3 regions of the Psychrosphaera sp. HA2-10 genome follow, and region 3 is predicted to be linked to each of the others. Evidence: predicted binding sites of a transcription regulator. Region 3 holds the regulator's gene; each other region holds the start of a gene.
The links. Region 3 encodes sigma-54, which starts transcription at its own class of promoters, with help from an activator protein. Its sites were predicted from a motif close to GTTGGCACGNNNNTNGNNT; they were not measured.

Region 1 (10,276 bases), 400 kb from region 3:
GGTCCCAAGGTCGGACCAAATTTCGCTTAAGCCTTCCATTTTGTATTTATAACGGTTTAGCTCTGGCTTTGTGTAGTCTAATGCTGCAAATTCAAAATCGATTACAGTTTCATCGTAATCTAAAACTAAAGTACCATTCTTATTAAAGAGTTGGTGTATTGGGGTTTCATTATTTGATTGGCTAAATTTAGTAAGCCTAATAGGGGGCTTGTACGTGTTTAACGAAACTTCACTTGGTATAAAGGTGTTAAAGCCATTTGGTCCGCCAAAAAACATGCGGCCTGATTTTGATTTAAAAAATGAGCCACTGTGGAAGTCATTGCCTTGTAAACCATGACTGGTGTTGAAATTGACCGAAAAGAGGTTAACCGGATTTAAACGACTGAGCCCTTTAGAATGGCTAATCCAAATTAAACCGTTTTCGTCTTCTAGCACACCATAGGTGAAGCTGCTGGCTAAACCTTGGTCTGTGCCAATATGCAAAAAGTCGACAATACCTTGCTCAAGTTTTGCCTTGTCCAGTCTCGCTACACCCGCATCTTTAGTCGCCATCCATAGGTAGTCTTTAGTATCTAACAAGCCTAGAATCGAATTGGATTTTATTGTATTTGGATTGTTTTTATCAATTTTGAAGACTTCAACTTCACCAGTCGCCAAGTTTATTTTGTTTAGTCCGTCACCGAGCGTACCAGCCCAGATATTTCCTTTTTCATCTTGTGTTACGTCTATAATATAATTCGAAGACAGGCCGTCGGAAGCAGTAACTTTAGAAAGGTTCATTTCAGAATCGAAAATATTCAGGCCCCCACCATAAGTAGATACCACAGTCGATCTTTCTTTGGTTTCTATTATTTTGGATATTGCATTTGAGGATAGTGCGTTTTCAGTATTAGAACTATTTTCAATGTTGTATTGAGCTAATTGCCCGTTCTCTAAATTTTTGACATAAACACCAGCGTCCATTGTGCCAATCCACAACCGGTTGGAAGATGAAACATTTAAACTTGGCACAGCAATCGGCTGTTTTGGTCCTAGTTCATCAGAAAGCGAAAAATGAGTGAGCGAATTAGATACTTTTTCATATTTACTTATTCCCCCCTCCAAACTACCAATATAAAAAGTATTATCGTCCGTTTCTGCAAACGATAAAATGTCATCACTTTCCATTAAAGGTGATGTGGCACTACTGATATGTTGGAAAGGTCTGCTAGACGCGTTCCAGTAGTTAACTCCTTTAATAGAACCTAACCAAATTACTCCCCCATCATCTTCAAATATTGAGCTAATCTGATTGCTTAATAAGCTTGTATTTCGATTGTTTTCTGCAATATATCGTGTGAAACTTTGAGACTGAGAATTAAACTTGCAAAGGCCATTTTGCGTAGCAAACCACGACGAACCGTTAGAGTCTTCCATGACATCATTTACCATATTGTCACAAAAAGAGTATGGGTTAGATTTATCTGGCTGGAAATGTCTCGTTTCTCTTGTATTTAAATTAACTAAAAGAACGCCGTGGTATTCTGTGCCAGCCCAAAGGTGATCGTCTTGTGTTACATGAAGTGTTCTTATGTCGTTTATTTGTGATTTAGAGCTAGACTCTATTGTTAACTGCTGGAACTTTAAATCGGAAAAGTTTTTGACGTTTATTCCCTCATCATAGGTTGCGACGTACATTGTTCCATGAGCATCGAAGGTTAAATCACTAATACGGTTAGATGATAGATTCGACTTTTCGTCAGAAGTATACTTCGTGAATGAATTTGAGCTCGGATTAAACTGAACTAAACCTGACTTTGACGTGCCAAACCAAATTGTTTTATCTGGACCCTCGGCGATTGTTACAAACTCTAATCCTTTAATGTAATTGTAGTCTTTATGCTCCTCGAAGCTTAAAAACGTATTTTTTTCAGGTAAAAATAAACTCAAGCCTCCATCACGTCCAATCCATAGTCTTTCCTCTGAATCTCTAAATATAGTTCTGATGAGGTTACTATTGAGCTTTAGTTTTTCGCCAATTTTAAATTTAAAGTGTTGAGCGACTCTACCATCATATTTGATTAAACCGTCATTTGTACCAATCCAAATAAAGCCAAGTTTATCTTGAGCAATGTCATTGACTGTATTATTCGATAGAAGGTTATTGGAATCTAGAGATGAGAATATAATTGTGGATTGGAGAAACGTTTTTGGCTCGCTTTGGTTGATACTCGAAATATTCTTCTCTGATGCTTGAGAAGCGAAGTTTGTTAATACTGAGACTAATGCAATAGAAAATGTACAGATAGTTCTAAAAAACTTTGGAAAACTCATAACGACCAAAAAAAAGTGAGAAGTTGTTAGTTTATATCATGTAAAAACTAATATGTCACATGACAAAAAAAGGCCCCTCAATTCATGAGGAGCCTTTTATTTTTATTCTTGATTTACCCAATTCGTAGTCACTTTCTTATGAGGTAAGTCTTTACTAGAGCCACCCGGAGGCCAAATAATAGCATTTGTTTTTAAATCTTTACTAGACCCACCCGGAGGCCAAATAATAGCATTTGTCTTCAAGTCTTTACTAGACCCTCCTGGAGGCCAAATAATAGCATTTGTCTTCAAATCTTTGCTAGACCCACCTGGAGGCCAAATAATAGCATTTGTCTTTAAATCTTTGCTAGACCCACCTGGAGGCCAAATAATAGCACTCGTTTTTAAATCTTTGCTAGACCCACCTGGAGGCCAAATAATAGCATTTGATGTAGATTCCTTTTTCTTCGGGTGTGGCAAGTCTTTACTTGATCCTCCTGGAGGCCAAATAATCGCTTGAGTTGTTAGTGCATCTTCAGCAGTACCATCCCATTCGAATCCATCGTTTTCTAAAACATAGTATTCTTCAGTTTCAGGGTTCCAGCGTGCTGGACCAGAGTAAAACTCTTCTGCTTGAAGCGATTTCTTGATGTCCATACCCGTATTAGCACAGCCAGAAGCTTGGCTCATTACTGCCTCATAGGCATCAACCATACCTGCGCCTTGACGGAAAATACTAAAACCTAAATCGCCTTCTTTTGTTTGTGCCATACGAGCGGTGTCAATTAAACGACACTTAACATCATCAGGTGAAAGGTTTGGTTGGTCTTGCAACATAAGCGCAACAATACCAGAAGTCACTGCCGTCGCTTGAGACGTGCCAGATAATAGGAAGTAACCATTGTTGTCGTCGTAAACGCTATAGTTTTTGAATAACGATGATTTTTCAGACATTAAGCCTTGTAGGTGCGCGCCAGGAGCAACTAGTTCAGGCTTGATAAAGCCAGCGTGAGTAGGACCTGAGCTTGAGAAGCTAGCAACAAAATCATCTTCAAAATTAAAAGGCGTGTAATTATCAGAAGTTGCACCGACAGTAATTAAATATGGGTTGTTACCCGGAACACCAACTGTCATGCCGTTAGGGCCTGTGTTGCCAGCAGAAGTAATAACTGTAATACCGGCATCCCATGCAGCCATTAAAGCAACGTTAATAGGATCGTAGAAATACAAGGATTGAACTTCAGAACCAAAAGATAAGTTTAAAACTTTAATATTTAGGCGATCTTTATTTTCGATAACATAAATAATGGCAGATAAAATATCTGAATATGTAGAGTCACCGTTTTTATCAAATGCTTTGATAGAAATAAGGTCAACATCTGGAGCGATACCGTTGAAAGAGTTAGTAGGTTGACCATCTTCAGTGTAAGTTACTTCGCTATTTGCGATAAGGCTTGTTACGTGAGTACCGTGACCAAACTTGTCTTTTTTACCACCAACCAGTGATAAACGGTGGATTTCACGTTTTTCGCCAAATGAATTGTATTCAAGTTGTTCAAAATTAGCTAAGCCAGAGTCTATTACAGCAACACCGACGCCGCGACCAGTAATACCCATTTCGTGTAGCTCATTTGCACGTACTTGAGTCGGGAAGTAGGTATCACGCTGTTCATTGCGAGTAATATTTTGCTTAACCGAGTCTAGTTCAACAACAGAGCCATCAGATAAGTTTAAAGCGATGTAATAATCTGAGTCTGAAACACTTGATAGAGAATCAAACTTCATGGCCAGTTTTACTTTACTACCACTTTGAACAGAAACTAAATTATCGAAATAGTGAGTGTAAGAATTGCCGTCTACATTTTTAACTAGCTTTTCACCGTTAACTTTTAAGTTTTTTAACGCACCGTTTGCGGCAGGCCAGTTAATAGTGATGCTTTCTAGTTCTGCATCTTCACTAGTTTTATTTTTTGCTGTCCAAACCACTTTACTCTGTTTTGCTTTAAAACGAAGAGGCTTTTTGTTATGCCATTCTTCCGATTTACCATCAAGCTTTACTTTAGCGTCTGAGAAAAGACGAATTAGTGGATTGTTCTTTTTAATTGCTGAAACTTGATCGTCTGTCAGCATGGCAGAAATTGCCGGTATTACGGCAAAGTCATGTACAACTTCACCACCAATTTCATTTACTAATGAAATCATTGAACCTTTGCTAGCACCCTGCAAAATATATGCTTGGTGTGATTGGTAGCTTTTCATTCCAGTCAGAGTTAATACGACTGCAACAAGACCTACAACAGCAAACGACAAAGTCCATTTTTTATTGCTCAATCTTGGTAAAAACATAATGCTTAAAACCTTTTATTATTATTATGAAACAAATAAAAAGCAGTTTTTGTGCCAAAGTTTGCCTGTTTAAATAAAAATATTATTTTTGGTGGGGAGCGCTGGAAGCTCACGTTTTCAGGAGTCTCCAGCTATTTATGATGGGAAAAAAGAACCGAGTTTATAATGACTTATTTTTGACAAGGCGAACAAAGAGGAAAAATATTGCCGTCAAAACGTAAATGCTAAAGGTGATCACCATCCATTGCGGCATCGATAACGACAAAAACACCCAGTCGATATCACCGCAGGTGCCTCGTGGTTCAAATACGTTTGGAAACCATTGGTGTAACTGAAGCCAACTTGGGAAATTTGGATATATGTCACAGGTCATAAGCAACATAAAGTTGTCTGGATTTTGCATTCGAACGTGTTCAATCGCTAGCTTTAGGCCCCACACAGATGCAACAATCCATGCTAAAAAACTCACCGCACGCAATAGTATTACATCAGGGCGAATTAACGCAGGAATAGCCGCAATTAATACACCTAATACCGCGACGCGTTGATAAACACACATAATACATGGTTCTAAGCCCATGCCGTATTGGAAATATAAAGCGGTTAACTCTAATACGAGAGCACTAAGCGCCAATATAAACCAAGGCCAGCGCGAAGCTGGCCAAGTGGAAAGGTTATTTACTACCGACATTATTAGTGTCCAGCAGAACTCGGCTCACCAAGGCCCACATGATGTTCAATCCAGTGGTTTTGGTACAGCCATTCGGTTGCTTCATATAAGCCGTAATAGGTAGCCAATATACCAACTACCGACAGTACAATTGTATAAGGTATTGCCATGAATACCATGCGACCGTAAGACAATCTAATTAATGGCGCTAATGCAGATGTTAGTAGGAACAAGAATGCGGCTTGACCATTTGGTGTCGCAACAGAAGGTAAGTTTGTACCTGTATTAATTGCCACGGCTAGCATGTCAAACTCATCACGAGTAATGATGCCTTTTTTAAGCGCCGCAGCTACTTCATTAATATAAACAGTACCAACAAACACGTTATCACTGACCATAGATAATAAGCCGTTGGCTATGAAAAACATGACTAATTTAGTTTTGCCCTCAAAGGTGAGTACCCATGAGATTACTGGAGCAAACAAGCCTTGGTCGATAATTACCGCGACAACGGCAAAAAACACACACAGTAACGAGGTAAATGGCAATGCTTCTTCGAACGCTTTACCAATTTGATGTTCGTCTGTGATACCAGCTGCTGATGTTGCTAAAATGATAATTGTTAAACCTATTAAACCAACTTCAGCTAAGTGAAGGGCTAATCCAACAATAAGCCAGATCGCGATCACAACTTGTGCCGCAAGCTTAACTTTGTCACGTTTTGTCATTTTTGCGTCACTGTCAGCGTCGTAATCCATAAGAATTAAGCGAACAGGTTCTGGTAGTTTCGCACCGTAGCCAAAGATCTTGAACTTTTCGACTAAATAGGTAGTTAACAAGCCTGCAATAAGAGTAGGAATAGTAATTGGCGCCATTCTTAGTGCAAACTCTACAAATTGCCATCCAGCGCGTTCAGCAATTACTAAGTTTTGTGGTTCACCAACCATGGTACAAACGCCACCTAAAGCTGTACCAACACCAGCGTGCATCATGATGTTTCGCATGAAAGCTCGAAACTCTTCTAAATCAGAACGCTTTAAGTTGTCTAAATGGTCGTCCGAAGTATGGTCGTGTTCAATATGATTAAACTGTTTTCCCGATGCGACCTTGTGGTAAATCATGTAGAAGCCAGTAACAACGGTAATGATTACGGCTACAACGGTAAGTGCGTCTAGAAAAGCCGATAAAAAAGCGGCTGCAAAGGTGAAAGATAAGGAGAGGGCGATTTTAGATTTAACTCTAAGTAACATCTTTGTGAAAGAATACATCAGTAAGTCTTTCATAAAGTATATGCCGGCAACCATGAAGATAAGAAGCAATAGTACGCTTATGTTCGCCGATATCTCCTGCTGAACATGACCCGGACTGGTCATTCCGATGGCAACAGCCTCTATAACTAGTAGTCCACCAGGTTGAAGTGGGTAGCACTTTAAAGCCATAGCCAATGTAAAGATAAACTCTATAACTAGCGCCCAGCCAGCTACGTAAGGGTCTATCATGAATATAATAGGGTTGATTATCAAACAAGCAATAATTGCTAGCTTGTACCATTCAGGAGAGTTTCCTAAAAAGTTTTGATAAAAAGCACTCAGAGAACTTTGCTGCATACTTTCCTAGCCTTCCTTCTGATTATTAAGGTTTTTCACTTTTAGTATCATAGCAATGTACTAAAAATAAAATTGAATTGATAACTAATTTAGTGCTTTTTAACGGTTTTTGTTAGTTTTGAACACTAAAAATTGATTTGTTGTGCAATTTAAAGCATCTGGTACAATCAGTTTTTTACTAAAACCAGATACGAATATTTACATGAAAATAATAAAAGCGCAGAGCCCAGCGGGATTTGCCGAAGAATATATTGTAGACTCTATTTGGAATGATCGCTTCCCTCCAGGTTCAATTTTACCCGCGGAACGCGAGCTTTCTGAGCTTATTGGCGTTACTCGCACAACTCTTCGAGAAGTTCTTCAGCGATTAGCTCGTGATGGATGGCTTACGATACAGCACGGTAAACCGACTCGGGTAAATAACTATTGGGACACCTGTGGCGTTAACATTTTATCCACCCTTGCAAAATTGGATATCGACGGTGCAGTGGACTTAATTGATCAGCTACTATCAGCACGTACAAATTTAAGCGCAATTTACATTCGTGGTGCGATTAAAAATAACCCACAGAGAGTCATTGAATTAGCACAAGAAGCATTAGCTGTGTCTGACGACCCTCAACAGTTTGCTGACTTTGACTATCGACTAAACCATGAATTAGCGCATGCTTCAGGCAACGCAATTTATGTATTAGTACTGAATGGCTTTAAAGGCTTTTGGGAAAAGATTGCAGGTCATTACTTCTCAAATGATGAAGCTCGACAGTTAGCAAGAGACTATTACGCGGATTTAGAAAAATTTGCGAGTGCTGAAAAGCACGACGAATCAATTTACATGATACGAAAGTACGGTATTGATTCGGGAAAAATATGGACTCAAATGCGCGATGCGTTCCCAACCGATTTAATTGAATAAATCAAATATAATATAATGGCCTTGCAAACGCAGGGCTTTTTTTTGCTTTGTTAAAACCTAACGTATAAACAGTTAGTTATTACTATTTATCCTCAAAACACAGCGATTGTTGCATAAAAATAATCCGTCACTTAAACTCAAGTAATGCCTCAGTTAGAACTATTTCAAATTCCCAGCCCATGTATTGGACTCTGTCAAAACGGACCCAATGGTTATTGTTATGGTTGTTTTAGAAGTCGAGATGAGCGTTTTGGCTGGACCAAGTTAGGAGATGAGCACAAACGCCATGTCATCAAGCTCTGTCAGATGAGAAAGCGTCGTTGGTTAGCCAAAAAACTTGAGCTTAAGCAAATTAATAACTTGGAAGAACAGGGTGTTGTTAATCCTGAAAATGAGCCGACGTTGGATTTGTTTTCCGAACATAAAAAATAGTGTTCGTATCTTACATAAAATTTAATGTTAGGCGTTTCCAAATAAAATAAACTATTAATTAAGTTACTACGTAATTCAGCTAGTTAAGCTTTTTTTGGAAAGGACATCTTCGTGAACTCACGCTTTATTTTATCATTTATCACCCTATCGATACTTTATTCTTTTAATGCGAAAGCATTACCAACTAAAGACTTTGATGGTCTAAACGAGGAACCTACCGAATCAGCAAAAAACACAAAGATTGAAAAAATTCGAGTGGTTGGTTCCAAAGATGCTGGATTAGAACTCAGCTCAGATAAAATTTTAAAAGTACCAGGTGCTGGTAACGATCCTATTCGAGCAATAGAAAGCCTTCCTGGTATTGTTTTAGCAAGAGGTTTTGCGCCAGCAGTCAGAGGTAGTTCACCGGAAGACATGTACTATCAATCTGACGACGTACCTGTGGGCAACGTATTCCATATTGATAGCTTTAGCACATTTCATCCCAACTTAATCCGTAGCTTTGAATTAAAAACAGGCGCTTGGGAACCAGAATTTAATGATGCCATTGGTGGTGTTATAGATACTCGCCTTAAAGATCCTGAGATTGTTGACCCAACTGCGATATTCGATATTAGCTTTTTAAGAACAGGCCTATTGTTCGAGTCGAAAATTAATGAAAGTTCGGCATTTTATTTTGCAATGCGACAGAGCCTTGTTCATTTATATATTGAAAAAGTGCTTGATGACGAGGAGCAGTTTGAGTTTGACCAAGCGCCAATTAATAACGACTACCAATTCAAATACGTTAACTATATAGACGACAATAACAAACTAACGGTGCAGGCAACCGGTTCAAACGATGAAGTTGCGTTATTGTTTGATGATGATGCCGATGAAGTACTACAGAACCCTGATTTAAAAGGGGGCATTGGTGTAGACCAGTACTACCACAATCAGAGTGTAATATGGACAAACTACAGTAGTTTTGGTGAAACAAAAACAATTGTTAACCGTTTAGAGCGCAGTGGCGACATTGTTATTGGTAGGTTGTTAGATTTAGATGCTACTACAACTGACTATATGTTTAAGGTTAAGAATAACCAAGACGTAGCCGATGGTGTTCTTTACAGCGGAATAGAAGTTAGAAGTCAAACAGTTGATTACTCGGTGACAGGTAAGCAGCAACCTTGTAATAACGAGTTTGAGGTCTGTCCGCCAAGTTATTATGCGGATACTGAATTTGAAAGTAGTGAAATTGACATTAATTTTTACAATCTATACGCAGATTACGATTGGGATATCAACAGTGATTGGTCTTCTCGATTAGGCGTTGCTTATTCCTACAATGACTACACAGAAGAAACATTTATTGAGCCTAGATTGACGTTACGATATCAATTAAATGATGAGTACAGATTAAAGCTAGCTGCAGGGCAACACCATCAATGGTTTAGACAATACAAATACTTGTCTGATACGTTTGGCGCCCCAGACTTAAAGTTAAGTCAGTCAAACCACTATGTGTTAGGTATCGAATACTTAGGTGAATCTGATTGGGCATGGCGACTTGAAACTTATTATAAAGATATGGACGAGTTAGTGGTAAGTAACCCTGATTTACAGGTAACGAGTCTAGGTGGTGTGCCAAATGGCAGTCAAGACAGCAACTACTTAAATGAAGGCGTCGGCGATGCCTATGGTGCAGAACTATTAGTAAACAAAGCGATATCAAATGACTGGTATGGCTGGTTGAGCATAGCGTACAGTAAAACCGAACGTGTTAATCAAATAACGGGCGAAGCGTTTAGTTACCAATATGACTTACCGTGGATTATTAATTTGGTTAGTAATTATGAAATTAATGAACGCTGGCAAATTGGTGGGCGTTGGCGTATGCAAAGCGGAAGCCTGTATACACCTATCGTTGGTGCGGATCCGGTTTACCCGCAAAGCGATAATGGACAACCAGACACAAGCCAACCACCGATCTTTTATGACCCGGTTGAAGCCGCTTTTAACTCAGACCGCCTA
Region 2 (10,276 bases), 1.2 Mb from region 3:
GCGTGTCACTGGCATGATGCGTAAACTGGGTATGGAAGAGGGTGAGGCAATAGAGCATCCTTGGGTAAACAAAGCTATCGAAAATGCTCAACGTAAAGTTGAAGCACGTAACTTTGATATCCGTAAACAGTTATTAGAATATGATGATGTTGCGAATGATCAGCGTAAAGTTATTTACTCACAGCGCGACGAGTTATTAGACGATGGTGATATTGGCGAAGTTATTGAGAGTATTCGCCGAGATGTTGTTGCTACGGTTTTAGATACACATATTCCACCTCATTCTCTAGAGGAAATGTGGTCATTGGAAGCGCTAGAAGAGCAATTATCTGCTGATTTTGGTGTCGAAATGCCTGTTCGTAAATGGCTAGATGAAGACAAGAGCTTGCATGAAGAAACGCTTAAACAAAGAGTGAGCGAAGAAATTGATGCGATGTATCTAGAAAAAGAACAACACGTTGGTCCAGAAGTGATTCGTCATTTCGAAAAAGCTGTAATGTTACAAACATTAGACCAGCATTGGAAAGAGCACTTGGCGGCAATGGATCATCTTCGCCAGGGTATTCATTTACGTGGTTATGCACAGAAAAACCCGAAACAAGAATACAAGCGTGAATCTTTTGAGTTATTCAGCAATATGCTAGAGCAACTTAAAATTGAAGTGATTAAAATTTTATGTCGAGTTCAAGTTAAAGCTGAAGAGGATGTTGAAGCTGTTGAAGAGCAACGTCGTAAGGCTGAAGCTGCAGAAAGGGAATATCAACATGAGTCAACTAACCAGTTAGCAGATGAGCAAAAAACAGAGGTTAGTGTTAGTAACCGCGTCAAGGTTGGTCGTAACGATCCTTGTCCATGTGGTTCAGGTAAGAAATATAAACAATGTCACGGTAAGTTAAGCTAGCGCTCAACTAGCTTGGTGATATTAAAAAAGGTGAGCAGAGCTCGCCTTTTTTGTTATATAGATTCTATTAAAGATTATTAGGTAACGTAGTAGGCGGTTATGACACAAACAAACATGTCTGATAATAAGCGAGCGATAAGAGTTGCAGCCGCTATTATTCAAATTAATGGGAAATATCTATTAAGTAAACGTCTAGAACATTTGCATCAGGGCGGAAAGTGGGAGTTTCCCGGTGGTAAAATTGAATCCGATGAGAGCGTTGAACAAGCTTTGGTGCGAGAGCTAAAAGAAGAATTGGGAATCACAGCTACAGCCCAAACTCGCTATCATGAGTTAGAATTTGATTACCCTGAAAAGCGCGTGCAGTTATATTTTCAACTGGTTGAGCGCTTCAATGGTGAGCCCGCTGGGAAAGAAGGCCAATTGGTGAATTGGTTCAGTAAAGATGAGCTTTTAGCTTTAACATTTCCCGATGCAAATGAGCCTATACTGAAGCTTATTGAAGCTGAAAAATAAAAGCATTATTGCATTGCATAAAGCAAAGCAGTATTTGAGTAGATACACTAATATTGTTACACTTCGGCGCAAATTTCTGAGTCGTTTTTAATTTAAAGGTTATTATTAAATCCATGTTTGAGATCAATCCGGTTCTAAACCAATTAGCTGATATCCGTGAACGTACTGAAGTCCTTCGGGGGTACCTTTGACTACGCTGCCAAAAAAGAGCAGCTAGAAGAAGTTAGTGGTGAATTAGAAGATCCAAATGTGTGGAACGATCCTGCTAAAGCTCAAGCGTTAGGTAAAGAACGTTCAATGTTAGAAGCCATTGTTAAAACCATTGACGAGCTTGACCAAGGTTGTGAAGACGTTGATGGTTTAATTGAACTGGCACAAGAAGCTGAAGATGAAGAAACGTTTGAAGAAGCGCAGTCGGAGTTAAACGATTTAGCGAGTAAATTAGAACTATTAGAGTTTCGTCGTATGTTTTCCGGTGAGCTCGACGGTAATGACGCTTATATCGATTTACAAGCTGGCTCTGGCGGCACAGAAGCGCAAGACTGGTGTAATATTTTACTTCGTATGTATTTACGTTGGTGTGAAGCTAAAGGTTTTAAGACAGAACTTATTGAAGTGACCGATGGTGATGTTGCTGGTATTAAAGGCGCAACTATTCGTATTAGTGGTGAATATGCCTTTGGTTGGGCAAGAACGGAAACTGGTGTTCACCGTTTAGTTCGTAAGTCGCCATTTGACTCAAACTCTCGTCGCCATACGTCTTTTGCTTCAGCCTTTGTATATCCTGAAGTGGATGACAACATTGATATTGATATCAATACGTCAGATTTGAAAATAGATACTTACCGGGCGTCAGGTGCTGGTGGTCAGCACGTTAATACCACCGACTCAGCGGTTCGTATTACTCACTTGCCAACCAATACAGTAGTGCAGTGTCAGAACGAACGTTCACAGCATAAAAACAAAGACCAAGCTATGAAGCAGTTAAAAGCCAAGCTTTATGAATTGGAAATGCTTAAGCAAAACGAACAAAAACAAGCAGCTGAGGACAATAAATCGGATATCGGTTGGGGTAGTCAAATTCGTTCATACGTTTTAGACGACTCACGCATTAAAGATTTAAGAACAGGTGTTGAAAGTCGTAACACGCAGGCAGTCTTGGATGGCGGCTTGGACAAATTTATTGAAGCAAGCTTGAAAGCAGGGTTATAAGACTTTTAATAAATCGTGCTAATAAGTCTGTTAAATATTAATTAGACAGTAGAACAGACTTACACTAAAAATAAACAGTACATAAATCATTAGATTAATCATTTTACGGTAATTGAGAACATAAATGACTGAACAAACTCAAGACGCGAACAAACTCATTGCAGAGCGTCGTGCAAAGTTAGAAAACATCCGCGAAAACTGCTCGGCTAACGCACATCCAAACAAATTCCGTCGTGAACATTATAGCGACGATCTTCAACAAGAGTTTGGTGAGTTCGAAAAAGAAAAGCTAATTGAAATGGATACAAAAGTATCTATCGCTGGCCGTATTATGGCTAAGCGTGGTCCGTTCATGTTATTACAAGACATGAAAGGTCGCATTCAAGCTTATGCAGACAAAAATGTTCAGAAAGATTTAAAAGAAAAATACGGTGTATTAGACATTGGTGACATTATTGGTGTGTCTGGTGCATTACATAAATCTGGTAAAGGTGATCTATATGTAAATATGGAAAGCTATGAGCTACTTACAAAGTCGCTTCGCCCATTGCCTGAGAAGTTTCATGGCCTAACAGACCAAGAAGCTAAGTATCGTCAACGTTATGTTGATTTGATCACTAACCAAGATACTCGTAAAACATTCATGATCCGCTCAAAAGTAGTGGAAGGTATTCGTCGTTTCTTAGCTGAGCGTGAATTCATGGAAGTAGAAACGCCAATGCTACAGGTCATTCCTGGTGGCGCTTCAGCTCGTCCGTTCATTACACACCATAATGCAATGAGCCGTGACATGTATCTTCGTATAGCGCCTGAGCTGTATTTAAAACGCTTGGTTGTTGGCGGTTTTGAACGTGTATTCGAAATAAACCGTAACTTCAGAAACGAAGGCCTATCAACTCGTCATAATCCTGAATTCACTATGATTGAATTTTATCAAGCGTATGCGGATTACAATGACTTGATGGACTTAACGGAAGAAATGCTACGCACCGTTGCTAATAATGTCTTAGGTACAGCGGTTGTGATCAACACAGTAAAAGATGCAGATGGTAACGTTGTTGAAACTAAAGAATATGACTTTGGACAACCGTTTACTCGCTTAACCATGTCTGATGCGGTTCTTAAGTATTACGATGAAGCAGCAAACAACCCTGAATGGGCAGCTGCAATTAAAGATCCTGAAAACAACTTAGACACACTAAAAGTGATTGCTAAAAAACTTCACATTAAAGAGCCTGAAGTAGAAGGTATCTGGGGTGCAGGTAAATACCTTTGTGAAATCTTTGAAGCAACAGCGGAAGAGCAATTAGACCAACCTACGTTTATTACAGGCTACCCGTGGGAAGTATCTCCACTAGCTCGTCGTAATGATGAAAATGCGTTTATTACTGACCGTTTTGAATTCTTTGTTGGTGGGCGTGAGCTTGCAAATGGTTTCTCGGAGTTAAATGACGCTGAAGACCAAGCAAACCGCTTTAAGAAACAAGTTGAAGAAAAAGATGCTGGTGACATTGAAGCTATGCACTTTGACGAAGACTACATTCAAGCGCTTGAATATGGTCTACCGCCAACAGCTGGTGAAGGCATTGGTATCGACCGTTTAGTAATGTTGTTTACAGATTCACCAACCATTAAAGACGTTATCTTGTTCCCGCACATGAAGCCGGTTGCTAATAATGAGCAACAGGACGATTCAGCGGAATAAGGCGCTCGTTATAGAAGTGAGCAACAACGCTTCCGGCTAGATGCCAAAGACAAGTTGCCCTTTTATAAAAAGGATTAAAAAAAGGAGCTCATCTAGAGCTCCTTTTTTAATGTGAAATAAGTGTCAACCTATTTCAGGACGGGTCAGTCAATCTATTTCAGGATGGGTCAGTCAATCTATTTCAGGATGGGTCATGTTTAGTCTATTTTTTCAGTGCCAACTGCGCAATATCATTCGCCCAGTCTGTTTTTGGGAATTCAAGGAATCGGCCTAGCTCAACGCCATTTTTATATACGATAACCGTTGGTGTCTTTTTAATAGAATGTTTCAGAGCTATGCCACTAGGGTCTGACTTTGCGGTATCTAGGCCATAAAACCAAACGTTTATGTTGTTATTGTTGAGTTGCTCAAATAACGAAATTAAACGGGGTACTTCTCTTACACTGTCGTGACACCACTCGCCAAAAAACACTTTTACTTCTATTGGTTCTGCAATAGCCCTAAGAGAGGCTAGATCAGCTTTACTGTAAGTCACATCATTTTTATGCGAAGCGAAAGACTTAAACTCTTTTAATATACTTGGCCCGGAAATTTCGCCAACAAAAAAGTCCTTTGCCAAGCTTGGTGCGGAGGCAAGCGTTAGAGATAGCAAAATAGCGGTAAGTGTTTTATTCTTCATGGTATTACCCTGGAATGTTTAAAAGTGCGTTGCTTCATTAGAACATAAGGCGCTCAAATATTGGAATTTTTGTAATGAAAAAAAGAGTAACGTTATGGATGACGGTTGTATTTCTTGGCTTGTTTGTCGCACCTAGTTGGGCGGCAAAAACCTATTTAACAACGGCAAAAGTCGACGTTTATGATGAGCCCAATGGCGAGGTGATTCAGTCTTGGCCAAGTCACACCTTATTTACATCAAACATGGAAGACACGCTTTGGGTTCGAGTCTCTGGACACTTTCCGGAAGGCGAGTGGCAGTCCATTTTTCCAATGTGGTATATAAAAGTATCAAGTAATATTGAAGAGCAGCACCCACAAACGACCTCCGCGCCTGCGACGATATTTCATGTTCCTGAAGAGACTTTATTAAATGCTAAAAGGCAAAAAGCTAAAGCTTATCGATTGCTCGAAGATGCAACGGTTTTTGATCGTCAAGGTAAAGCTATTGGTCAATGGTACAAGGGAAAAACATTCACCAGCGCTTTCGAAAATGAAGACTCTTTGAAAGTAACCGGACATTTTCCTGAAGACAAATGGCAGCCATTACCAGAGCCTGTTTGGTTAATAAAGCCAGTGCGTTTGCAAGACAGAACGCAGCCCAAGCAAATTAAACGTTCTGCTGATACCCAACGTTTAGTTATTATCGATAAGTCTTCTTTTAACGTGACGGTTTATGAGCAAACTATGCAAGACATTAAACCAATCATGACTTCTCCCGTTGCACTCGGTTATGACAGGTGCCTACCAAAGAGCCAAGGCGGTAAATGTTACTATACGCCAGAGGGTGAGTTTAATGTTGAGTTTAAGTTGTTTGATAGCGATGGAATTAAATGGTGTATACCTAAAAAAATGGAAGTGGAATTTGCCGATAAAATAGCGAGAGGGGAGCGGTGCTGGCGAGGAATCATGGGCAATCATGCCTTACATTTTGGGAACTCGCTGTTTTTACATGGAACCTCTAACCCTGACTCAATTGGCAGTCGCACTACTCATGGTTGTGTGCGTCTGAGAAACCGTGACATTGAACTGGTTTATAGTTTATTAGAGAACGGAGACAAAGTTATTATTACAAGTGACGTTAATGAAAAGTTGGCAGAACTAAAGCAGCGTAATAAAGACTTGTTAAATGAAAGTTTGTTAGCAAAAGAGACTGAGAAAGAGGGCTTACTTGAAGCCACGCTTTCCGAGCAATAAAATCAATTAAGGTTTTACCAAAGGCAGTTGTTTTGCTTGCCAACCAAGCATATCTCCGTCTAAGTGAATGAAGTCGGTAAGGCCATTTTTTCGCATCATAGATTCAGCTTTTTCAGCCCTGCGACCACTTCGGCAATGAACAACAATGGTTTTTTCAATCCCTTTTAGTTTCGCTATTTCATCAATAATGGCGTGATGTGGAATATTAATCGCGCCTTCAATATGGCCTTCGGCAAATTCGCTAGGCGAACGGACATCCAAAATTTGGTAGTTATCCTTGTTTTTTAAATACTCTTCAGCGGATATTTTAGCAGTATCTGCTGCCGTACTCGTATAACTAATAACCCCTAACAACACACTGACGAGCAGGGTAAATAGATTTTTTAACATAAAAACTCCTTATAAATAGATAACTAAATAGTATTAGCGATTAACCAAAATAATAATATAAGCACTAATACAAAAATAATGAATCGGGTATTCCAACTTTGAAGTTCAGCAATGGTAGTTTGAGACGGTTTCTGACCCTCATTAATTCGTAGTCGTTTTACCTTTACGCCATTAAACATAGCGGGACCTGCCATTTCAATTCTGCAACCTGCTGCAACTATGCACGACCAAACTAGTTCAACTAAGCTTTGTTGCTTTGGCCAGTCAGGCTGATATTTACGAAACATTCGCCACCACCCAGGACTCGACTTAAACACAGAGTAAATTGGCGCAACAATTACCGCAATAAGCCAATCTAGTGTCGAACGGATTGCTAGGCTAGGCAACCCAAAGCTATCAAATTTAGGGTCGAAAGCACACCAACGCTGAACGGCAATATCCAATACTCGATACGCAATCGCAGCAACTCCGCCAAAAGTAAGAAATAGTATTATGGGCGTTAACCACGCGGTTGCCCACGTACGTATTTCCACCTCTAAAGCGCCTTTGACAATTCCAAGGGTCGATAGTGGTTTAGTATCAAATTCAGCATGCTCGGCCAGGTAGTCCTTTGCTAAGGTGTTCTGCTTATTGTGCAGGGCATCTTTTATTGATTTATTAACTTTTGCGACGGAGTGATAACTAAGGCTAATGTATAGAAGAATCGCCTCTGTCCATACATCATAGGGCATGATAAACAACAATGCCCAAATAATGACAGTGACAAATACAAAATAGGTAAGTAACGACATGAAACCCGAGATTTGGCGCTGTCGATCGCTGCCGGGTTTATTTACCTTTTTAGCGATAGCATCGGCGAGAAGAGCACATAATTTTAAAGTCGAATATCGAAACGGGATAGGTAATATCCATTCAATAACAATGACAATGGCTGCAGCCAATAAGTGTGGAAGTTCAGCCATTGTTTCAATCATAATATTGAATGTTACTTAGATAATTTATTTAAAAGCTTCATCACTAACTCAGATGAGTTTTTAGACGCGATTTCTAGATAGGCATCGAAGCTCATTGGAGATTCCTCTCCTGCAATATCCGAAAGTGAACGAATCACTAAAAACGGCGTATCCATTTGATAACAAGTTTGTGCGATTGCGGCACCTTCCATTTCTACTGCAAGCATATCTGGAAACTGCTGTCGAGTTGCCTCGATACGAACCGGGTCACACATAAAGCTGTCGCCTGTAGCAACTAAACCCACTTTACAAGTGATCTCATCCATTTCTGCGATTGACTCTTTTGCCAATGCCACCAACTTTTCATCGGCACTAAAACGCGCAGGCATGTTTGGCACTTGACCAAACTCATAATTAAACGCAGTAACATCGACATCATGATGAACAAGCTGATTACCAACCGCAATGTCACCTACTTTTAGTTCTTTGTCAAAACCACCCGCTGAGCCGGTATTAATAACATATTCAGGATTAAAGTTATTAATTAACAATGCAGTTGCAATAGCCGATGCAACCTTGCCAATGCCTGACTGAACTAATACCACATCCTGACCATTTAGCTGACCCGAAAAGTATTCATAGTTAGCTATTTTTGTGGTGTTCAGGTTTTCCATGTTGTTCTTTAAAATGGCAACTTCTGGTTCCATTGCGCCAATAATCGCAATTGTCATATCAAACTCTCTTGTAAATTTGGATAGTAATCTATCAATCTGAAATTATGAGAAATTATAATAGAGCTATAGCTCCTTGGCTATGCAAAAGCACTAAAAACAGAAATAGAAGTAGGTGTCAAAAATAAAACGTTTAAATGGCACAGTATCTGCTTATATCGATAGAGAATTATCTATCGTTTAGTGGAGAGTTATATGGAATGGGTTTTAGTTTTATTAGTAGGGTTGATTTTGACCATCGCATTAGTGGCCAGTCACTTTATTGACACCAGCAATCCTTATCCTTTTAAAAAGAAGTCACAGCTATTTACTAACGTTGAACGAGGCTTTTTGGCTTTGTTAGATAAAGCTGTAGGGAATGACTACCGAATAGTTAATCGTGTACGTCTGCAAGATATTATTGAGACCAAAGATAGCGTTAAAGGTCGAGCCAAGCGTTCGGCTATGATTAAAGCGTCAAGTAAAGTTATTGATTACGTTCTTTGTGACCCTCAAACATATCGCATCATTGCTGCGGTCGATTTAGTGAATCAAGCAAGTGGCGGCCATAAATCAAAGCAAGACTGGTTCGTAACAGGCGCACTAGAAGCGGCGGGTATTCCTCATATTCGTATAAAAGTGAAAACAGGTTACAAAGTCGACGAAATTAGAAATGGCATTTTATACAAAATTGGCAAAAAAGAGCGTGCCTATCCGCCAGAACCTATTTTCAAAGGTAACATTCCTCGCCGACCTGTAGGTGCTTTATCTGCTGGGCAAGTAAAGGCACAGCTAGGTGGTCTTGGCATTGCTAAGGCATCTTAGAAGTCTTGCCATCATCATGGATGATTTCAGTAAAATAGGCTAATCATTGAGTTTGTGGAGTGAGTTAGGTAACCTGACCACTCCAATAGCAAACAGAACCTTAATTAATGGAAATAGAGTTAAAGTTTCTTATCCAACCTGACTTAGTGGCAAAGTTTATTTCTGCACTAAGTTCTTCACATTTTAATATCACTACAACTCACCAAAAGCAGCTACGTAATGGTTATTTTGATACAGATGATCAAACGTTACGAAGTTTTGACATGGGTCTTCGAATCCGCTCGAGTAAGTTCTCAGACGGTCATATTGAAGCTGAGCAAACCGTTAAGTTAGCGGGTCAAGACATTGGTGGTCTTCATCGCCGTCCAGAATTTAATGTTGAGTTACCAACGCCATTGAGTTTAGTTGCCGACTTAAGTTTATTTGATAACAACATATGGCCAACAGGATTTGTTGTAAACAACATCCAGCCTAATTTGAAATTGTTATTTGAGACTGATTTTGAAAGAACGACTTGGCTCGTTGAAATGCCTTCAGGCACCGTTATTGAATGTGTATTAGATCAAGGTGTTATTCGCTCGGGTTCGCAAGAGTCTATTATCAGTGAAATTGAGCTTGAGTTTGTGTCTGGCCAAGAACAGGATCTGTTTAATCTAGCTCACTACATCAATTCACAAGTGGATGTGCGTCTTGGTTTCCTTAGCAAAGCCGCCCGAGGTTATCAGCTATTGACGGGCAAAATGCTGAAATGCACCGATCTTAATCGAATAGAACTTCCTGAAAATGTAGAATTTGAAACCGCTCTAATTAAGGCAGCATCCGAGGCTTTAAAATTTGTTCAGCACAATGAACAAGTTTTTTGTTCGTCAATGTCACCTAAAGCACTTCGAAAAGTCATTGATGGCTGGTCATTGATTATTCATATACTTCAGCTTTTTTCGTCTGCATTACCACAAACACAAATAGAATACTTTATTGAAGCCTTTAAAGGTATCCGTCATCAGCACAAATGGGTCGATAGCTTTTATCAACTCAACCAATTGGTTAGTCGCAAGAGTCCGTATCGAAAAGAAATAGAAAACAGCGAGCATTTGTCAGAAATAATGGCACAGCAGCAATTACCAGAATCAAAGTTAATGAAAGCAGTAGG
Region 3 (10,276 bases):
TCACCATCTCGGTTAGTTGATGAACATTTAAATCCGAGGTATCAATATATAAATCTGCTCTAGACGATAACCCATCTAAAAGCTTACTCTCCTGTGCGATTGCATCAGGTAATGACGCATCACCTTTGGTTAAAGGGTGTAGGCGTCTTGTTTCACTATAGCGACGAATTAATACGTCATCTTTAGCATCTATATATAGAACGGTCGTCTTTACGCCTTTAGGTAAGAAATCTAAATTATCCATTAACTCTTGTTCAGAGCTGGGTAAGTTTCTAACGTCAATACTGACGGCAACTTGAGGATAATTTTTAGATAAGGAGTGTGATAATGCAGGTAATAGATTAACCGGTAAATTATCTACGCAATAGTAGCCTAGATCCTCTAGTACTCTTAATACGACAGTCTTCCCTGAGCCTGAACGGCCACTAACGATAAATATATGCATGATTAAGCAGCTTCAATTATTTGGTAAAGATCATTATCAGTTTCGGCGCTTCTTATTTTACGAAGCATTTCTTTATTATCAAAAATCTCTGCGATTGATGCTAACGTATTTAAATGCACATCACACTGATCTTCGGGAACGAGTAACGCAAAAAATACGTCAACTGGTCTATTGTCTATTGCATCGTAATCAATGCCAGGGTGGATAACAATTAATACCGCCACTGGGCTTTCATTTGGTTTTATTTTTCCATGAGGAATAGCAACGCCATTTCCTATTCCTGTGCTTCCCAACTTTTCTCGATTCATCAAACTCGAGAGTATATCTGTGCAAGTGAGATCTGGTAATTTTGTACTCGCGATCTCTGCGATGTGTTCGAGGATCTTTTTCTTGCTTTGGCAATCTGTCAGCACTTTTGTGCACTCAGGTCGCAGGAGTAGCTTTACATTCATGGTTATCTTTTACTGCTTTACTCTTTTGATTTAAATCTCAAAAGATTGGTTAAAAGCACCGTCCATGGCGCTTTAAAATTAATAAAAAGAGTTAATGTCTAGTTAACTTTTCTTTATGTTTAATTACTTGACGGTCAAGTTTATCAATTAAGGAATCAATTGCAGCATACATATCAGTATGCTCGGATGCCGCAAATAGTTCACCACCATTTACGTGCATGGTTGCTTCTGCTTTTTGGTTGAGTTTCTCAACGTCTAAAATCACGTGGACGTTATTAATATGGTCAAAATGACGTTCTAACTTTGCAAATTTCGTATCAACATACTCTTTTAAAGACTCTGTTGCATCGACATGACGACAAGTTAAATTAATTTGCATATGCACTTCCTTCTGAATTGATAAAATGGATTGTTAAACCAATCGTTTTCTCTGGTTTGAAGGGGGAATGTTTAACGATTCCCGGTATTTTGCGATAGTTCTTCTGGCTACTTGGATGCCCTGTTCGGCCAGAATATCAGCAATCTTACTGTCACTTAACGGTTTTGCTTGGTTTTCTGCAGCAACTAACTTTCTTATTAAAGCCCGTATTGCAGTGGATGAACATTCACCACCATTTTCGGTGCTAACGTGGCTAGAAAAGAAATACTTTAACTCAAAGATTCCTCTGGGAGTGTGCATGAACTTTTGTGTTGTCACACGCGATATCGTGGACTCATGCATATCGACCATTTCTGCTACATCATTTAGAACCATTGGTTTCATCGCCTCTGGTCCGTATTCAAAAAATGCTTGTTGTTGTTGCACGATACAATTAGATACCTTCAATAAAGTGTCGTTTCTGCTTTCTAAACTTTTAATAAACCATTTTGCTTCTTGTAAGTGTGAACGAACAAATTGCGCATCAGAGCTATTGGTTGAAGTTTTAGACAGTGAAGCATATTGTTCGTTCACTTTAATTTTAGGCATAGAATTAGGATTTAGCTCTACTAACCAACGACCTTTTTTCTTTACGACGGTAACATCTGGAATTACATAGTCAATTTCGTCTTTTATAACTAGGCTTGCGGGATTTGGATTCAGTTGTTGAATCAAGTCTAGTGCTTCTTTTAATTCTGATTCTTTTAATCTTGTTTTGCGAATTATAGTGCGATAATCACGGTTCGCTAAGAGGTCGATATTTTCAGCAATAAGTTCAATAGCCTCTTCACGCCAAGGTGTGTCAGGACTATATTGCTTTAACTGAACCAACAAGCACTCTTGTAACCCTCGCGTTGCAACACCAATGGGATCAAAGTGTTGGATGCGTTTTAAAACCGCTTCAACTTCCTCTATCTCAACATCTTCTATGTCTACAGACTCAACGATATCCTCAACAGATACCGTCAAAAAGCCTTTGTCATCAATAGCATCAATAATGGCTGTTGCAATAGCTAAGTCATGTTCGGAAAAAGGGGATAGATTTAATTGCCATTTTAGATGGTCTTGAATATCAACAGTTGTTTCACCTTGATAAACGGTGTCTTCACCGTCGTAAGCAGGGCCTGAGCTTGCAGGAGCTGCGCTCATGTAGTCATCCCAACTGGAATCTGTGGGCAAGTCATCACTTATGGTCTGATCTTGTATATTTTCGTTTGTATCGCGTTCTTCTCGCGTCCACTCGATATCGTCGTCGTTAGATGAAACAGAGGCTTCATTTTCATGACGATCATGGTTGTCCTGTGGTAAATCGATTTGTTCAACTGAGCCATGCTCTTCATCAGCTTCCAACAAAGGATTACTATCCAAGGCTTCTTGGATCTCTTGTTGCAATTCTAATGACGACAACTGCAACAGACGAATAGCCTGCTGTAATTGCGGGGTCATTGTTAACTGCTGACCCATTTTAAGTTGTAATGTTGGTCTCATTTGATCCCAGTAAAGTACTGACTAAAATAAACTTATTCGTGCTACCAAAATATCAAAGTTTGAACTGGTCACCAAGATAAACTTTCTTAACTATGTCACTTTCTAGCACTTGAGCCGGAGTTCCCTCAGCAATAAGCTCTCCATGACTAACGATATAGGCTTTTTCGCAGACATCAAGTGTTTCACGGACATTATGATCGGTAATAAGTACACCAATTCCCTTTGCTGTTAATTGTTGAATTATTTTCTTTATATCTATGACAGATATAGGATCAACACCCGCAAAAGGCTCATCTAATAGAATAATTTTTGGATCGGCAGCCAATGCCCTTGCAATTTCTACGCGGCGTCGCTCACCACCAGACAATGCCATGCCAAGACTATCGCGAATATGATCAATATGGAATTCAGCAATTAAGTCATCAAGCAAATCAGCTTGTTGGTTTGCATCGATATCTTTTCGCATCTCTAGTACCGACATTATGTTTTGTGAAACTGTCAGCTTTTTAAAGATAGACGATTCTTGTGGTAAATAACCAATGCCTTTGCGAGCTCTTACATGCATCGGTTCGTGACTCAAATCGATATCATCAAGCTGAATTAAGCCTTTATCGTTAGGCACTAAACCAACAATCATGTAAAAAGTTGTTGTTTTACCGGCGCCATTTGGTCCTAACAAGCCAACTACTTGACCAGCTTCTACCGACAAGCTCACATCTTTAACAACTTGACGACTTTTATAGGATTTGGCTAAGTGCTTTGCCACCAACTTGGTCATATTTAATTTCTCTACTTAATTATTTGGCTGTGTTTTTTTCGTTTTTATCGTAGTAGTTACACGACCACCTGTGGACTTGTCGCCATCAGCTTTGACTCTTTGTGCATTTAAATCAAATACGATATTACCACTTTCAACAATCGAGCTACCTTGCTTATATTTAGCTTGGCCATTCAATTCTAAAATACGCTCATTAATCATATAAACGACTTCTAATGCTGTGGCCTCTAATGCTTCGTTATTAGGATCATTTTGCAAAAAGCGAGCAGGTTTGCCTTTTGCTATTAGTTTTTCGCCTACGCCGTCTTTTGTAATTACATATAATTCATCAGCAGTGATCGTGAGCGTCCCTTGTTGTATTTTTACGTTACCGCTGAAATACATAGTGTTATTTTTGTAATCAAGATCTTGGTTTTTAGAATCAATAATCAGATCGTCGTTAGCAAAAGCGTTAACGCCAACAAACGCAAGCATAACAAGCGTCATCTTGATGAATTTAGTCATTTTTCGTCCCTTTTAAAATTGTTCTTACGTGATGTTTAAGTTTCACTGTTTGAGCTTTAAGATCGGCAGTTAGACCTTGCCCTTCAATAGTTGTTTTTTCACCGCGAATTATAATTGGCTTGTCGGTCTCAACGACTTGAGTGTCGAGATCTATTTCTAAGTATTGGGTTTCAATACTGGTTACGAGTTCGTTATTGGTTAACTGGTACATTTTAACGTTACTGTCTAAGGTTAGTCGGCCATCTTGAACACTGCCAAGATCTGCGGCTAATCGCCAAAACGGAGCATTGTTTTGATAAATAATAAATTCGGGCTGCTCGAAGTAAGTCAAAGCTAACTGGGCGTAGTGTTCCATTTTTTGTGAGAACACCTCTTGCTTTAAAGTACCGTTTTTGTCGAACATTTCTTGATGCAGTAATGTTGCAGTGAAGTCAGGCGTTAACACAGGCTCTTCTGAGTCATCAGCATTACTTTGATTGGTAAAAGCTGGAAACCAAAGGTAAAGGCTGATGCCAACAAAAATAAGGAGAACAAGTAATCTAAGTCTCATTAGGTACTTGAACCTTCAAAATTACTGGTAATAAACGCTTCACCTTTTTGTGCCATGATTAGCAGATCGGTTAACTCGCGCACGGCACCTTTTCCGCCATGAGTAACGGTACAGTAGTGTGCAATCTCTTTTACATAAGGATGGCCGTCGGCAACTGAAATAGCCAACCCGACTTTTTGCATCACTGGTACATCAGGGAAATCATCACCAATAAAAGCAACTTGTGATGGGGTGACGGATAAGTCTGCACACAGTTGATCAAAACCGATTAGTTTTGTTTCCATACCTTGATATATGTATTTCACGCCTAGGCTTGTCATTCGGTCTTCAACAATTTTAGAGCGTCGCCCGGTAATGACTGCAACTTCACATCCTATATTCATTAAAGACTTAAGCCCGAAGCCATCTTTTGTATTAAATGCTTTGAGTTCTTCACCGTTATTAGCCATGTATACAGAACCATCTGAAAACACGCCATCAATATCACAAATAAGCAATTTAATATTCTTAGCGCGAGCACTGACGTCAGTTGAGACTTTTTGATACCAGGTTTCAAATCGTTTCATTAAATAACTCCAGCCTTCAGTAAATCATGCATATTAAGCGCACCGATGGGTTTGTTGTGCTCGTCAATGACAAATAAACAACTAATTTTTTTGGCTTCCATTAAAGTTAACGTTTCAGCTGCTAATACGTTGGCTTTTGAAGAGGTAGCGTTTGTCGTCATTATATTGGTAATTTTAAGATCCGTTTTAAATGAGTCATGATCTAACCAGCGGCGTAAATCACCGTCGGTAAAAATACCAATCAAGGTGTTGTCCTTGTCGGTGATACCAGTCATGCCAAGACCTTTGGCGGACATTTCGATTATCGCTTCTTTTAAGGTTGCTTGATCGCTAACAACAGGGATGCGATCTTCTGTATGCATTATATCTTTGTTTGTTAGTAATAACTTACGACCTAAAGCACCTCCGGGGTGGCTTAGTGCAAAGTCTTCTGCTGTAAAACCTTTTGCTTCCAATAGTGAAACGGCGAGGGCATCGCCAAGTACAAGGCTTGCCGTCGTTGAAGCGGTCGGTGCTAAGCCTAGCGGGCAGGCTTCTTCTTCTACACCTGAAAATAGATGAACATCGCTGTTTTGCGCTAAAGTTGATTGTTTATTACCTGTCATAGCAATGATATGACAACCAAATCGTTTTAAAACTGGCAGTAGAGTAACAATTTCAGACGTTTCGCCACTGTTCGAAAGCGCAAGGACAACGTCTTGTTTAGTGAACATTCCTAAATCGCCATGGCTTGCTTCGCCTGGATGAACATAAAATGCAGGAGTGCCTGTGCTTGCTAACGTAGCTGCAATTTTATTAGCTATGTGTCCCGACTTGCCCATGCCCGTTACTATCACTCGGCCTTTACAACCCATAATAATATTACACGCGGCAACAAAATTTTCGTCACAAGATTGGACTAAATTCTCTATCGCATTTTTTTCAATTTCGATAACTTTTAATGCAGATAAAACTAAAGGATTCATAGTTAAAACCTTAAACTTAGGCAAATAGCAAGAATTGATAACCAACAAACGCAGACAGTAAAATAAAACCTTCAACGCGATTTATACGTCGAGTGCGTTGCGCAAAACTCATTGCCATAATTAACAATAATACAGTTGCACCTATCATCACAAAAATATCACGCGATGCAGCCGATGGGTCAATTTCGCTAGGGTTAATTAACGCCCCTACTGACAATACCGCAAGAATATTAAAAATGTTAGAGCCGATAACATTACCTATGGCCATGTCATCTTCACCTTTTAAAACGCCGGCAACACTGGCGGCGAGCTCAGGTAAGCTTGTACCGATTGCTATGATAGTTAAGCCAATAACGAGCTCGCTTATTCCAAAGTGCTGAGCAATTATGACAGCAGAGTCTACTAAAAAGTGAGAACTTAATGGCAATAAAACTAAACCCGCAATAACCCAAAACACGGCATTAAGAGTTGGGAGGTTATCAGGAATGTCACCTTCAACTTCTGCAAGGAGTAAATCAGTTGCAGCCGAATTAGGACGTTTTGCTAGGTAAATGAGGTAGCCGATAAATACGAAAAACAAGACGAGAAGTAATATTCCTTCATTAAAAGACAAATAGTTGTCGGCTAATACCCACCAAGCCAATAGAGTAAACCCTAATAAAACTGGCATTTCTCGATACAGCGTTGAGGATGAAACTAATAACGGGCGAACTAAAGTAGTGATACCCAAGACTAAAAGAATATTAGTAATATTCGAACCAATGGCATTACCAACGGACGTGTCTGTCGCACCCTTTAACGCAGCGTTAGCCGAAACCATAATTTCGGGTGCAGATGAACCCATTGCAACTATCGTTAGACCAATGATCATTGGTGATATTCCAAGGTTTTTAGCTAAACCTGATGCACCGTACACAAACTTGTCTGCGCCCCACACTAAAACAGCAAAAGAGATAATCAGAATAATTGAAGCGATTAACATGATAAAGAAACTTAAAAATATTGATAAAATAGTACCGTTATTGTGGCGTTAGTCGCGCCAGAAAGCAAAATATATTGCTGTTTTCACTTATAGTTAGTTAATTCTTAGACAAATTTATAATTAGACTAAAAAGTTATTTGAAATTCATAATTTTTAACATTTCAAACATAGCTAATTGGCGCATTAATCAATACAATGTCCGATCAATGGGCATACCACTAATTAAGCGGAGACAAGGTGAATAAAAATTCTTCAGATTCTGATCACCAGCCTGAGGCTTTGGTAGAGTTAAAGAATGTTACGTTTTCTAGAGGCGACCGCGTTATCTACGATGATATATCGCTAAAGTTTCCAAAAGGAAAGATAACAGCGATTATGGGACCAAGCGGTATAGGCAAAACGACAATGTTAAGGCTTATTGGTGGTCAACTTATGCCTGATACCGGCGATATTTTAGTAGCTGGTAATAACATTCCTAAATTGTCTCGTTCTGCCCTGTACAAAGTTCGCGAAAAAATGAGCATGCTGTTTCAAAGTGGCGCCTTATTTACCGACATGACCGTATTCGATAATGTTGCATTTCCAATTAGAGAACACACTTCATTACCTGAAGATATTATTCGCACCATGGTGTTATTAAAACTTGAAGCAGTAGGTCTAAGAGGCGCGAGAGATTTAATGCCTGCTGAGTTATCAGGTGGTATGGCTCGCCGGGCTGCATTAGCACGTTCGATAGCGCTTGACCCAGAATTAATAATGTTTGATGAACCTTTTGTTGGTCAAGATCCAATCTCGATGGGTGTTTTAGTTCGTTTGATAAGAGATTTAAATTCATCATTAAACTTAACAAGTATCGTAGTGTCACATGATGTTAAGGAAGTGATGGAAATCGCGGACTATTTGTACATCATGGCTGATAAGAGAGTTATCGGACATGGGACTAAAGAGCAACTATTAGAAAGTGAGTCTGAGTTAGTGCAGCAATTCTTGCGAGGCGAAGCCGATGGACCTGTTCCTTTCCACTTTGCTGCCGAAACACTGCAACAAGATTTAATGACGGGGTCTAAATGAAGACGTTACAAACGTTAGGTAAAAATACCATCGAGAAAATGGCTTCAATTGGACGAGCATCTAGTATGCTATTTGGCGCAATTGTAGGTCGATTTAATGTTTTTAAAGCGTTCCCGTTATTTTTAAAACAAGTTTATGTAGTAGGTGTGCAATCACTGATTATTATATTAGTTTCGGGTTTGTTTATCGGCATGGTACTAGCATTACAAGGCTATACTGTTCTTATTGATTATGGAGCCGAAGAAAGTTTAGGGCCAATGGTATCGTTAGCGTTGCTCAGAGAGCTGGGCCCGGTCGTTACCGCCTTGTTGTTTGCTGGTCGTGCAGGTTCTGCATTAACCGCTGAGATAGGCTTAATGAAAGCAACAGAACAATTAACGTCACTAGAGATGATGGCTGTTGATCCAATTAAGCGTGTTGTCGCACCACGATTTTGGGCTGGGGTATTTAGCATGCCAATACTGGCGTTGCTATTCTCATCTGTTGGTATACTTGGTGGGCACTTAGTAGGCGTTGAATGGTTAGGCGTAGATCACGGTAGCTTTTGGTCAATAATGCAGGCAAGTGTTGATTTTCGAGATGATGTTTTAAATGGCGTAATTAAAAGTGTAGTGTTTGCTTTTGTTGTTACCTGGATTGCTCTATATCGAGGATATGATGCAATACCAACGTCTGAGGGTATTAGCCAAGCAACCACACAAACAGTAGTACAAGCTTCGTTAGCGGTTTTAGGTTTAGATTTTGTATTAACTGCCGTCATGTTTGGCAGCTAATTTAAGGGAAAGATGATGACATCAAGAAAAATAGAAGTATTAGTTGGTTTTTTTGTGGCACTTGGTATTGCCGCGGTTATATTTTTGGCGCTAAACGTCGCTAGCCAAGGTATGTCCGGCTCAGGAGAGACTTACCAATTAAAAGCTAAGTTTAGCAATATTGGTGGTTTAAAAGTTCGTTCAGCGGTTAAGGTTGGTGGTGTGGTTGTTGGTCGAGTTGAGTCTATTCAATTAGATCCTGTTGATTATGCTCCAGTGGCAACACTCGCTATTGATGCTCAATACGATAACTTTCCGGATACCAGCTCTATTGCAATTTTAACGTCAGGCTTGTTAGGTGAGCAGTACCTAGGCTTGGAGCCTGGTTTTATTGATGAGACAGTCGCTATTTTAAAAGATGGTGATTATATTGAAGACACTAAGTCAGCTCTGGTATTAGAAGAGTTGATAGGCCAATTCTTATTTAACCAAGGAAGTGATAATTAAGATATGAAAAAACTGTATGTAATTTTATTAAGTTTTTTATTGGTAAGTTTTGTAGCTCCAGCAGCTAACTCTAATGACAACCCTTTTGAGTTGGTTAGAGGTGTAGCGGATGCGTTGTTTAAGCGTATTACTGCCGAGCAAAAACAAATTGTTGAGAATCCGGAAGTTCTACGAGTGGTGGTTACCGAGCAATTAGCTCCTTCCATTAACCATAAATACGCAGCAGCGATGGTACTAGGCCCATATTACCGAGTAAGTACGGAAGAGCAGCGCGAAGCTTTTTATGATGCATTCCAAAAGTATTTGGTGGCAACTTATGCGGGTATTCTGACGTTATATGATGATCAGCAAGTGGTTTTTGAACCTGCTTATCCAATCGACGGTCAGAAAATAGTGGTAGTTAAGACTCGAGTATTAGACGAGGGTAAGCCAGATATTCGCATTGATTTTAAGTTGCGAAAGAATTCCAAGACAGGCGAATGGAGCGCTTATGACATGATTGCTGAAGGCGTATCTGTGTTGGATAGCAAGCGAGCTGAGTTGCAAAACCTTATCCGCCAGCAAGGTATCGAGTCTGTTACTCATTTATTGCTCGAGAAAGCAGAAAAACCGATCGTTAAAAAAGATTTAGGTAACTAAAATATTATGTCAGTGTCATTCACGTTAAACGATAATCATTTATTGATAACTGGTGCATTAGATCGCTTTGCGCTAGGGCATCCTAGTTGCTACAAATTTCCTGCTATCACTGGACCGACAATATTAGACTTATGTAAAGTTGAAAGCACTGATACAGCT

Region 1: the regulator sigma-54 is predicted to act here: its motif matches at 4,679-4,697, upstream of ACZ1GV_RS09075 (S8 family peptidase).
Region 2: the regulator sigma-54 is predicted to act here: its motif matches at 8,459-8,477, upstream of ACZ1GV_RS02565 (DUF2726 domain-containing protein).

What each region holds. Positions count from the first base shown of each region.
Region 1 is NZ_CM146341.1:1,965,927-1,976,202, reverse strand. Features, by position in the region: gene ACZ1GV_RS09080 (EAL domain-containing protein) at 1-2,313, opposite strand, end outside; gene ACZ1GV_RS09075 (S8 family peptidase) at 2,416-4,638, opposite strand; gene dsbB (disulfide bond formation protein DsbB) at 4,799-5,329, opposite strand; gene nhaB (sodium/proton antiporter NhaB) at 5,332-6,915, opposite strand; gene fadR (fatty acid metabolism transcriptional regulator FadR) at 7,118-7,831, shown strand; gene ACZ1GV_RS09055 (DUF1289 domain-containing protein) at 7,976-8,263, shown strand; gene ACZ1GV_RS09050 (TonB-dependent receptor plug domain-containing protein) at 8,375-10,276, shown strand, end outside.
Region 2 is NZ_CM146341.1:532,842-543,117, forward strand. Features, by position in the region: gene secA (preprotein translocase subunit SecA) at 1-901, shown strand, start outside; gene mutT (8-oxo-dGTP diphosphatase MutT) at 1,001-1,417, shown strand; one part of gene prfB (peptide chain release factor 2) at 1,531-1,605, shown strand; one part of gene prfB (peptide chain release factor 2) at 1,607-2,629, shown strand; gene lysS (lysine--tRNA ligase) at 2,754-4,334, shown strand; gene ACZ1GV_RS02540 (thioredoxin family protein) at 4,537-5,013, opposite strand; gene ACZ1GV_RS02545 (L,D-transpeptidase) at 5,088-6,248, shown strand; gene ACZ1GV_RS02550 (rhodanese-like domain-containing protein) at 6,255-6,638, opposite strand; gene ACZ1GV_RS02555 (cobalamin biosynthesis protein) at 6,662-7,600, opposite strand; gene mtnN (5'-methylthioadenosine/S-adenosylhomocysteine nucleosidase) at 7,624-8,322, opposite strand; gene ACZ1GV_RS02565 (DUF2726 domain-containing protein) at 8,518-9,126, shown strand; gene ACZ1GV_RS02570 (CYTH domain-containing protein) at 9,234-10,276, shown strand, end outside.
Region 3 is NZ_CM146341.1:2,364,301-2,374,576, reverse strand. Features, by position in the region: gene rapZ (RNase adapter RapZ) at 1-445, opposite strand, end outside; gene ptsN (PTS IIA-like nitrogen regulatory protein PtsN) at 448-897, opposite strand; gene hpf (ribosome hibernation promoting factor) at 989-1,276, opposite strand; gene ACZ1GV_RS10850 (RNA polymerase factor sigma-54) at 1,310-2,803, opposite strand; gene lptB (LPS export ABC transporter ATP-binding protein) at 2,856-3,581, opposite strand; gene lptA (lipopolysaccharide transport periplasmic protein LptA) at 3,597-4,085, opposite strand; gene lptC (LPS export ABC transporter periplasmic protein LptC) at 4,078-4,635, opposite strand; gene kdsC (3-deoxy-manno-octulosonate-8-phosphatase KdsC) at 4,635-5,201, opposite strand; gene ACZ1GV_RS10825 (KpsF/GutQ family sugar-phosphate isomerase) at 5,201-6,166, opposite strand; gene ACZ1GV_RS10820 (calcium/sodium antiporter) at 6,183-7,148, opposite strand; gene mlaF (phospholipid ABC transporter ATP-binding protein MlaF) at 7,386-8,219, shown strand; gene mlaE (lipid asymmetry maintenance ABC transporter permease subunit MlaE) at 8,216-8,992, shown strand; gene mlaD (outer membrane lipid asymmetry maintenance protein MlaD) at 9,008-9,478, shown strand; gene ACZ1GV_RS10800 (ABC transporter substrate-binding protein) at 9,482-10,117, shown strand; gene ACZ1GV_RS10795 (STAS domain-containing protein) at 10,124-10,276, shown strand, end outside.